3 regions of the Nonomuraea sp. NPDC052129 genome follow, and region 1 is predicted to be linked to each of the others. Evidence: predicted binding sites of a transcription regulator. Region 1 holds the regulator's gene; each other region holds the start of a gene.
The links. Region 1 encodes HrcA, which represses chaperone genes, less so after heat shock. Its sites were predicted from a motif close to TTGGCACTCTCNNNNNGAGAGTGCCAA; they were not measured.

Region 1 (3,273 bases):
CGCCGTCGTACACACGGGGACCGTAGCAAATCACCCGCCCGCCGCAAGGCGCTTGCGATGAGAGCTGCGCCGGGTGACCACCATGATCGTCGTGATGACTGCGGCAAGTACGCCCAGACCCGGGATCACCAGCAGCGCCGCCACACCGCCCACCAGCCCGCCCGCGGCGCCTGCGGCGGCGAAGTCGCGGCCGACGCCGAAGCGCACGTTCGTCGGCTCCTGGGTCGTGCAGGTGAACTGGTATTCGCCCTTGACCGGCGCGTTGACCACGAGTATGAGATTCCACTGCGTGCCGTTGACGGTGACCCGCTCGGTGCCGGACGTCCTGGCGAGCTTGGCCTCGCCAGGACCGCCGTCGATCCGGCACATGTAGTGGACCTGGCTCTCACTGGCGAGGTACACCACCGGCTTGTCCGCCGGGTCCAGCGGCACGGTGACGCTCTGGCCCGCCGTGAACGTCTTGGACGGGGCCACCGCGCCCACCGTGTTCAGGATGCCGCTCACGAACACTCCCACCCCGACCAGGCCGGCGAGCAGCGCCAGGCCCCAGGCGACCGCGATCCACCGCAACCGCGGTCTGATCAACTTCGGGTCAACCTGAGGGCCGAACCGCTGCGGCGTGCCGTAAGGTCCGGGCTGGTACGGCTGCTGCTGCCCGTAAGGGCCGGGCTGGTAGTGCTGCTGGCCGTATTGCGGCGGACCATATTGGGGCGGCGGCGGGCCGTACTGGGGAGGTTGCCCCTGGTACGGACCCTGTCCCGGCGGCGGACCGTAGGCGGGGGGCTGGGAGTCATCGGTCATATCGGCCAGTGTGCGCCCTATGGGCGGCCACTCGCTAGCTCCGGTGTTATCGCACCTTGTGGGCGGGAGCCGTACACTTGGCACTCGGGAACACAGAGTGCTAGACCTGTCGTTTCCTGAAAGGCAGAGGTAGGAGGTGAGCGCGTGCTCGACGATAGGAAGCTGGCGGTGCTCCGCGCCATTGTCGAAGACTACGTGTCCACCAACGAGCCGGTGGGCTCCAGGGCGCTCGCCGAACGCCACAACCTGAAGGTCTCCCCAGCGACGGTCAGGAACGACATGGCCGCCCTGGAGGAGGAGGGCTACATCACCCAGCCGCACACCAGCGCGGGCCGTGTGCCGACGGACAAGGGCTATCGCCTGTTCGTCGACCGGCTCTCGCAGGTCAAGCCGCTGTCCGGGGCGGAGCGCCGGGCGATCGAGACGTTCCTCGCCGGCGCGGTCGACCTCGACGACGTGGTCACCCGCACAGTGCGGCTGCTCGCGCAGCTCACCCGGCAGGTCGCGGTCGTGCAATACCCGACGCTGACCCGCTCGACGGTCAGGCACGTCGAGCTCGTGCCCCTGCACGACCGGCGGATCATGCTCGTGCTGATCACCAACACGGGCCGCGTCGAGCAGCGGGTGGTCGAGCTGCCCGAAGCGGTGGAGGACACCCGCATCGCGCACCTGCGCGCGGTGCTCAACGCCTCCCTCGACGGCTGCGGCCTGCTCAACGTCCCCGATCAGGTCGCCGACCTGCCGGAGCGGCTGCCCGTCGAAGACCGTCCCGTGGTGGCCACTATCCTGTCGGTGCTCCTCGAGACGCTGGTCGAGCGCCATGATGAGAAGATCGTGTTCGCCGGTGCGGCCAACCTCGCCGGGGCCGACTTCTCGACCGGGCTGCGCGACGTGCTCGAAGCACTGGAGGAGCAGGTCGTGCTCATGCGGCTGCTCGGCGAGACTTCCACAGACACCCCGTCCACGCTCACCGTGCGCATCGGCTCGGAGAACCCGTTCCTCCGTGGCACGTCGATCGTCGCAACCGGGTACGGTTCTGGCGACAACGAACTGGCTCGGCTAGGCGTGCTAGGCCCCACGAGGATGGACTATCCCGTGACGATGGGCGCCGTGCGCGCGGTGGCACGCTACGTCAGCCAAATCCTGGCTGCATCATAAGAGGTCGATAAGTGGCAAACAGCGACTACTACGCCACCCTCGGGGTGCGCCGTGACGCCAGTCAGGAAGAGATCAAGAAGGCCTACCGCAGGCTTGCCCGCGAACTCCATCCCGACGTCAATCCGGACCCCGCGACCCAGGAGCGGTTCAAGGAGATCACGCAGGCCTACGAGGTGCTGTCCGACACCAACAAGCGTCAGATGTACGACCTGGGCGGCGACCCCTTCGGCGGCGCCGGCGCGGGTCAGGGAGCGGCCGGCTTCGGCGCGGGCTTCCCGTTCAGCGACATCATGGACGCCTTCTTCGGCACGGCCGGGGGCGCGCGCGGGCCCCGTTCGCGGGCCAGGAGAGGGCGCAACGCGACCATCCGCGTGGAGCTCGACCTGAGCGAGACCGCCTTCGGCACCACCCGCGAGCTGGTCGTTGACACGGCCGTGCTCTGCGAGGTCTGCCAGGGCGCGGGCGCCGCGTCCGGCACCCACCCCGACACCTGTGACATGTGCAACGGGCGCGGCGAGATCTCCCAGGTCACCCGGTCGTTCCTGGGTCAGGTCATGACCTCCAGGCCGTGTCCCCAGTGCGGCGGCTTCGGGACGATCATCCGCCACCCGTGCCAGGAGTGCTCGGGTGACGGCCGCGTGCGCACCCGCCGTACGATCAAGGTCCGCATCCCCGCGGGCGTCGAGGACGGCACGCACATCCAGCTCGCCGGCGAGGGCGAGATCGGCCCCGGCGGCGGCCCGCCCGGAGACCTCTTCCTGGAGATCGTCGAGCGCCCGCACGAGATCTTCGAGCGGCGCGGCGACGACCTGCACTGCACGGTCCAGATCCCGATGACGGCCGCCGCGCTCGGCACCAACCTCGCCGTGGAGACGCTCGACGGCTCCGAGGAGGTCGACGTGCGGCCGGGCACGCAGTCGGGCCAGGTCATCACGATGTACGGCAGGGGTGTGCAGCGGCTCAACGAGACGGGCCGCGGCGACCTGCTCATCCACGTCAATGTGGAGACCCCGCTGCGGCTCGACCCGGCGCAGGAGGAGCTGCTGCGCGAGCTGGCCAAGCAGCGTGGCGAGGAGCGGCCGCCCGGGAAGTTCGCCCCCGGGCAGCAGGGGTTCTTCTCGCGGCTGCGGGACGCGTTCAACGGCCGCTGAACGGGATACGTTCAGCGGCCGGTGACCCGTGAGGGCACCAGGAGTTCGCCCGGGAGGGCCACCCGGGCGGTGATGCCGTGTGGCGGCGACTCGTCCAGCCACACGCGCACACCGAGCCGCTCGGCCAGCCTGCCCACCACGTAGTGGCCGAGGTAGCGGGTGG
Region 2 (3,273 bases), on a different contig from region 1:
TCCTCCGACTCGACCAGCTCGCAGCGGCCCGCGCCCAGACCGGCCAGCCGGCCCAGGAACCCGGCGTTCACCGCCCGGTCGATGCCGACGGTGTGCACCCGCATGGCCGACAGCGCGCCGCCGGTCTGCTCCAGGATCTGGTCCTCGTGGCCCACCTGTCCGTCGGTGACCAGCACCAGGACGCGTTCGCGCCCGTCCTGGTCGTGGAGCAGGGAGATCGCCCGGCGCAGCGGCTCCAGCAGTTCGGTGCCGCCGCGGGCGTCCACGCGCGCGAGATGTTCGACCGCGCGGTAGCGGTTGCGGTCCGAGGCCGTCACGAGCCCCTCGAACGCCTCCTCCACCACCGAGTCGAACGTCAGCACCGCGAACCGGTCCTGCTCCGTCAGCGTGTCGACGATCCGCGCCGCGGCCCGGCGCGCGGCGACCATCTTCCAGCCGCCCATGCTGCCAGACCTGTCCAGCAGCAGGACGAGGTCGCGCGGCGTGCGTGGCGACTCCAGCGCAGGGGGCAGCACGGTCAGCGAGAACGCGCCCCGGCCGTCGAGCTGCAACGCGGTCGAGGCCTCGAACGACAGCCGCAGGATGAAGTCGCGGTCCAGCCGCTCGCCCGGCCGCAGTCGTACCGTATGACCCTCTTCTTCGGTATGACCCTCCTCCTCGACCACGTGCAGGCTGGAGGCCAGCTCCCGCAGGTCCAGCCCGGCGGGGTCGATCGTGGCCGTCAGCGACAGGCGTACCGGATCGGGGAAGCCGGGCAGGAGCACCGGCGGCGTGATGCGCGAGGCGTCGGGGACGGCGTCGGTGTCGGGCGCGGTGCCGTCGCCGGCGCCGGGGCCGTCGAGCGGCGTGCCCGGAATGTAGCGGGGGGCGACGACCAGCGGGAAGCGGAACGTGGCCGCGCCGTCCTCGTACGGCAGCGGCTGGCTCAGGGTGAGCCGGACCGTCACCCGCTCGCCCGGCAGCAGGTTGCCCACCGTGATCGTGAACACGTCGGGCCGGTCCTCCTCGGCGATCGCGGCCCGCTTCCCCTCGCGCAGCGCCTGGTCGTAGTCGGCCCTGGCCTGGCCGCGCTCCTTGAGCACGCCGTCGATCACCCGGTCGTCGGCCTCCATCCTGAACCCCGTCACCGCCGCCCTGTCAGGCAGCGGGAAGACGTAGGTGGCCTCCAGCGTGACGTCGTACGGGTTGCGGAAGCCCTGCGTCACCTCGACCTCGGCCATCAGGCCGGAGATGTCGGCGGACACGTCGACGCTCTCCAGAGGCAGGTTCCCGCGCGCGGTCCGCAGCGCGCCGAACCCGGCGTCCGGCACCGGCAGGCACCGGGTGGGCTCGAGCGAAGTGATCTTCATGCTAGCTTCCTCTCTTCGAGCAGCGCCAGCAGCGGTGCCGCCGCGGTGAGTACCGCCTGGATGTCGTCTTCAGCCGGGGTACGGCCGGCGCCGTCGAGCACGAGCGTCACTCCGTCGGCCAGCCTGATCCCACGCACCAGCGCCCCGTGCCCCCTGGGCCGGGGGAGGGGTGCGGGTCGGCCCGCACCGTCGGGCGGAGGAGTATCGGCGGGGCGCGCGGCCCAGAACCGTCCGCGCGGGCTCCCGGACCGAGTCGCCGAGCCGTCGGGGAGGGCCGCCGCCTCAGGTGTCTCGCCCTCCGCAAGGCCCGTCTCACTCTCCGCAATGCCCGCCTCATCCTGAGCCGCCTCGCCCTGGGGCGCCGTCGTCCCGGTCGTCGTGGCGTCCAGAACGGCCGCCGTCGCCGCGACGTCCTCGTCCAGGGGCGACCAGCCGGGGTGGGCGGTCCGCTCCAAGGTCGTGTCCGTGGCGCCGGTCAGGGCGGTCTGGATCTCCGCGATCGACCGCCCGGCCGCCTGCAGCCGCTTGATGGCCACGAGCTGCAGCAGATGCCGCCGGCCGTACTGGGCGATCCGGCCACGCCTGGTCAGTGGCGGGTCGACGAGGCCGATCGTGGTGTACCACCTGATCAACCGTTCGCCGGGCACGTCGCGGACCCGGCCGTTGAGCGGCTGCGCGTGCGGCTGGGCGTGCGCGCGCAACGCGTCGGCGGCGCGCTCCGCCAGCTCACGGATGGTCCAGGTCTCGCTCATACCTTCACAATTACACTGTCACTATTGCAGTGTCAACCAAGGGAAAGCGGGCAAAGGGGGTGGGTCGCAAAGAGACCCTGATGTCGAACCACGGGGAGGAACACATCATGGCTACGATCACCGGTCCGCTCTCGGGCGATGCGAAGAAGACGGTCGCGACGGCCCTTCAAGGAGCCCTGGTCGATCTCCTCGATCTCTCACTGCTGGCCAAGCAGATGCACTGGAACCTGACCGGCCCGCACTTCCGGCAGATCCACCTCCAGCTCGACGAGGTCACCGCCCTGGCCCGTGAGCACGCGGACACCATCGCCGAACGCGCCGTCGCCCTGAGCATCAACCCGGACGGCCGCGCGGCCACCATCGCCAAGTCCACCAAGCTCTCGCAGCCGGAGAACGGCTGGATCGAGGACGGCAAGGTCGTGGCGACGATGACCGACATCCTGGAGGCCGTCGGCAAGCGGATGCGTGAGCGTGTCGCCGCGACTGATGAGCCCGACCCGGTCAGCCAGGACCTGCTCATCGCGGTGGCTCAGGACATCGACAAGCAGCACTGGATGTTCCAGGCCCAGCGCTGACACCGCCACTGCCCGCGCTCCCGGGCGGCCGGCGCATCGTCGCGCTCACCTGACGGCCAGAGATTTCGCGCAGAGTTTGATCTCGGGCCTCCCTGTCATTCATGTCGGCGGGGTCGACTAGCGTGGCACCTAGAGGGAGGCCTCACGATGTCCAGCAAGACTCTCCTCCGCACGGGCCCGCTCTGGCAGGGCGGGATGAGCCCCTACGGCCCGCTGGAGCCGCCAGGCGGCGACGATCTGGCGCTGCCCGGGGGGTTCAGCGGCCGGGTCGTGGCCCGCTCGGGCCAGAAGGTGGCCGGGCTGACGTGGCACGCGGCACCCGACGGCGGCGCGTGCTTCCCTGACGGCACCGGCTGGATCTACGTGTCCAACTCCGAGCTGCCGCTGCTCGGCGGCGCGTCCGCGCTCCGGTTCCGCGCCGACGGTTCGATCGCCGACGCCTACCGCATCCTGTCCGGCACCGACCGCAACCGCGCGGGCGGTGCGACGCCGTGGCACAGCTGGCTCTCCTGCGAGCTCGGTGACCGCGGCCGGGTGTTCGAGTGCGACCCGTACGGCATGCGGGCCGGGCGCCCCCGCCTGGCCATGGGCCGGTTC
Region 3 (3,273 bases), on a different contig from region 1:
GGAGACGATGCCCTCCTCGATCGCGGCGCGCGTAGCGGAGATCGCGTCCTCGAGGCGGTGCTTCTTCTCCTTGAGCTCCACCTCGGTGGCGGCGCCGACGCGCAGCACGCACACGCCGCCGGCCAGCTTCGCAAGGCGCTCCTGCAGCTTCTCGCGGTCCCAGTCGGAGTCAGACTGCTCGATGGCAATCTTGATCTCCTTGACCCGGTCCTCGATCGCCTGCTGGTCGCCGCCGCCGTCGACGATGGTCGTGTTGTCCTTCGTCACGACGATGCGGCGGGCGTTGCCGAGCACCTCAAGGCCGACGTTCTCGAGCTTGAGGCCGACCTCCTCGCTCACGACCTGGCCACCGGTGAGGATGGCGATGTCCTGCAGCATGGCCTTGCGGCGGTCGCCGAAGCCCGGAGCCTTGACGGCGACCGAGGTGAACGTGCCGCGGATCTTGTTGGTGACCAGGACGGCCAGGGCTTCGCCCTCGACGTCCTCGGCGACCACGAGCAGCGGCTTCTTGGTCTGCGCGATCTGCTCGAGCAGCGGCAGGAAGTCGGAGATCGAGGAGATCTTGCCCTGGGTGAGCAGGATGTAGGCGTCTTCGAGGACGGCCTCCATGCGCTCGGGGTCGGTCACCATGTAGGCCGACAGGTAGCCCTTGTCGAACTGCATGCCCTCGGTGAACTCGAGCTCCATGCCCATGGCGTTGGACTCTTCGACGGTGAGAACACCGTCCTTGCCCACCTTGTCGAACGCCTCGGCGATCAGGTCGCCGATCTTGGCGTCCTGAGCGGAGATGGTCGCGACGTTCGCGATCTCCTTCTTGTCCTCGACCGGGCGCGCGCTGGCCAGCAGCTTGTCGCTGATCGCCTTGGCGGCCTTGTCGATGCCGCGCTTCAGCGACAGCGGCGAGGCGCCGGCGGCCACGTTGCGCAGGCCCTCGCGGACCATCGCCTGAGCCAGGACGGTCGCGGTGGTGGTGCCGTCACCAGCGACGTCGTTGGTCTTGGTGGCGACTTCCTTGGCGAGCTGGGCGCCGAGGTTCTCGTAGCGCTCCTCCAGCTCGATCTCACGAGCGATGGTCACGCCGTCGTTCGTGATCGTCGGAGCACCGAACTTCTTGTCGATGACGACGTTGCGGCCACGGGGGCCGAGGGTTACCTTCACGGCGTCCGCGAGGGCGTTGACGCCACGCTCAAGCGCGCGGCGTGCGTCCTCGTCGAACGCTAGGATCTTCGCCATGCTGAAAGTCCTCTCCTAGCGTCGAAAGCCCCGGCCGCACGCGCTCAGAGGAGACGCGCGCCCGGGGCCTGACGCATCCGGCTTACTTCTCGATGATCGCGAGAACGTCGCGGGCGGAGAGCACGAGGTACTCCTCGCCGCCGTACTTGACCTCAGTGCCGCCGTACTTGCTGTAGAGGACGATGTCGCCCTCAGCGACGTCGAGCGGAATACGCTTGTCGCCGTCCTCATCCCAGTTGCCCGGGCCCACCGCGAGGACCTTGCCCTCTTGCGGCTTCTCCTTGGCGGTGTCAGGAATGACCAGGCCGGAAGCGGTCGTCTGCTCGGCCTCAAGCGGCTGAACCACGATGCGGTCGCCGAGCGGCTTAACGGGAACCTTGGTGGCGGTCGTCACGATCGGACCTCCCCTTCAGATTTGAATGATCTAGAAGAGGCGACCAGCGGGGCCTGCCGTCGCGGGTGTCAGACCTGCCTCGTCGCACGTTGGCACTCTCAAGGGGAGAGTGCCAACAGGAAACATATGCAAGAGGGGCTTGACAGTCAACACGAACGCGTCTGCTCAGAGCGATAAGGCCCAAGAGCTTGCCCAAGGTTGAGGGTAATTGGGGTGACACGCACTGTTGGCGCAGGGCAGACGTGCCCGTCCACCTGCCACCGTACGCGCACACCGGCAGGCTGGAGTGCGGCGGGGAGACGCTAACGTCGGGTGACGTGGATCTCGACGCCTTCACCGAGTTGCTCACCCCGCGCGGGCAGCGCGCACTCGACGAGGCCGTCGAGGTGGTGGGCGCCGATCCGGTGATCGCGGCGACGAGGCTCCGCAGGTCGTACGACGCCGACCTCACTTCGGCCGCCCTCACCCAGGCGGCGCTGCGCGAGCGCGCCAAGGCGAAGTTCGGCGCCGACGCGGCCCACATGTACTTCACTCCGCACGGTCTGGAGCAGGCCACCCGAGCCGAGGTCGGCGCCCACCGGGCTCACCGCCTGGCCGGACCCGCCGGCGGGACGCGGGTCGTGGACGTCTGCTGCGGCATCGGCGGCGACTTCCTCGCCCTGGCCCGCGCCGGTTGCGTCGTGGACGCCGTGGACCTCGACCCGCTGACCGTCGCCGTCGCCCGAGCCAACGCGGAGGCGCTCGGGCTCGCGGATCGGGTCACCGTACGCCAGGCGGACGCCGCGACGGTCTCGCCGGAGGACTACGACTGGCTGTTCGCCGACCCCGCCCGCCGGACGAGCCGGGGCAGGACGTTCGACCCCATGGCCTACTCGCCGCCGTGGCCGGTCGTGCTCGACCTGGTCGCCAGGGCTCGGCGGGCCTGCTTGAAGGTGGCTCCGGGCATCCCGTACGAGTTCATCCCGGGCGAAGCCGAAGCCGAGTGGGTGTCGTACAAGGGCGAGGTGAAGGAGGCAGCCCTCTGGACCGGCCCCACCGAGAGGCCGGCGCAAGCCGAAGAGCCGACGCGAGCCGAGGGGCCGGTGCGAGGCGAGGGGCCGGTGCGAGGCGAGGGGCCGGTGCGAGGCGAGGGGCCGGTGCGAGGCGAGGGGCCGGTGCGAGGCGAGGGGCCGGTGCGGCGGGCGACGTTGCTGCCCGGCGGCGAGACGCTCGTCGCCCGCGGGGCCGAGGCGCCGACCGGCCCCGTCGGTCGCTTCGTGTACGAACCCGACGGGGCCGCGATCCGCGCGCACCTCGTCGGGGAGGTCGCCGAGATGGTCGGCGGCCGTCTCCCCGACCCGATGATCGCCTACATCACCGGCGACGAACCGCTGGACACCCCATGGGCCGCGCGTTACACGGTGGAAGAAGTGCTGCCTTTCTCTCTGAAGCGCCTCCGCGCCACCCTTCGCGAGCGGCAAGTCGGAAATGTCGTCATCAAGAAGCGAGCCTCGGCGGTCGACATCGAACGGCTCAGAAATGACCTGCGACTTTCGGGTGACAAATCTGCGGTAATCATACTTACCCGCATCATGGATAAGCCTTCCGTCCTGATTTGCCACCCATCTCCACCTGCACAAATGGCAAACTAGGGCATTATCGGGCCA

Region 2: a site for HrcA is predicted at 2,111-2,137, ahead of AB0L53_RS02900 (DNA starvation/stationary phase protection protein). Genes of this name have one in related genera too.
Region 3: a site for HrcA is predicted at 1,717-1,743, ahead of groES (co-chaperone GroES). Genes of this name have one in related genera too.

Annotation. Positions count from the first base shown of each region.
Region 1 covers NZ_JBFAVX010000026.1:1,161-4,433, reverse strand. The annotation lists gene AB0L53_RS40400 (DUF3097 domain-containing protein) at 1-13, opposite strand, end outside; gene AB0L53_RS40395 (hypothetical protein) at 31-801, opposite strand; gene hrcA (heat-inducible transcriptional repressor HrcA) at 946-1,959, shown strand; gene dnaJ (molecular chaperone DnaJ) at 1,971-3,110, shown strand; gene AB0L53_RS40380 (ATP-binding protein) at 3,122-3,273, opposite strand, start outside.
Region 2 covers NZ_JBFAVX010000001.1:632,806-636,078, reverse strand. The annotation lists gene AB0L53_RS02910 (VIT domain-containing protein) at 1-1,349, opposite strand, end outside; gene AB0L53_RS02905 (helix-turn-helix domain-containing protein) at 1,346-2,101, opposite strand; gene AB0L53_RS02900 (DNA starvation/stationary phase protection protein) at 2,209-2,676, shown strand; gene AB0L53_RS02895 (alkaline phosphatase PhoX) at 2,824-3,273, shown strand, end outside.
Region 3 covers NZ_JBFAVX010000004.1:455,468-458,740, forward strand. The annotation lists gene groL (chaperonin GroEL) at 1-1,233, opposite strand, end outside; gene groES (co-chaperone GroES) at 1,316-1,630, opposite strand; gene AB0L53_RS13440 (class I SAM-dependent methyltransferase) at 1,945-3,258, shown strand.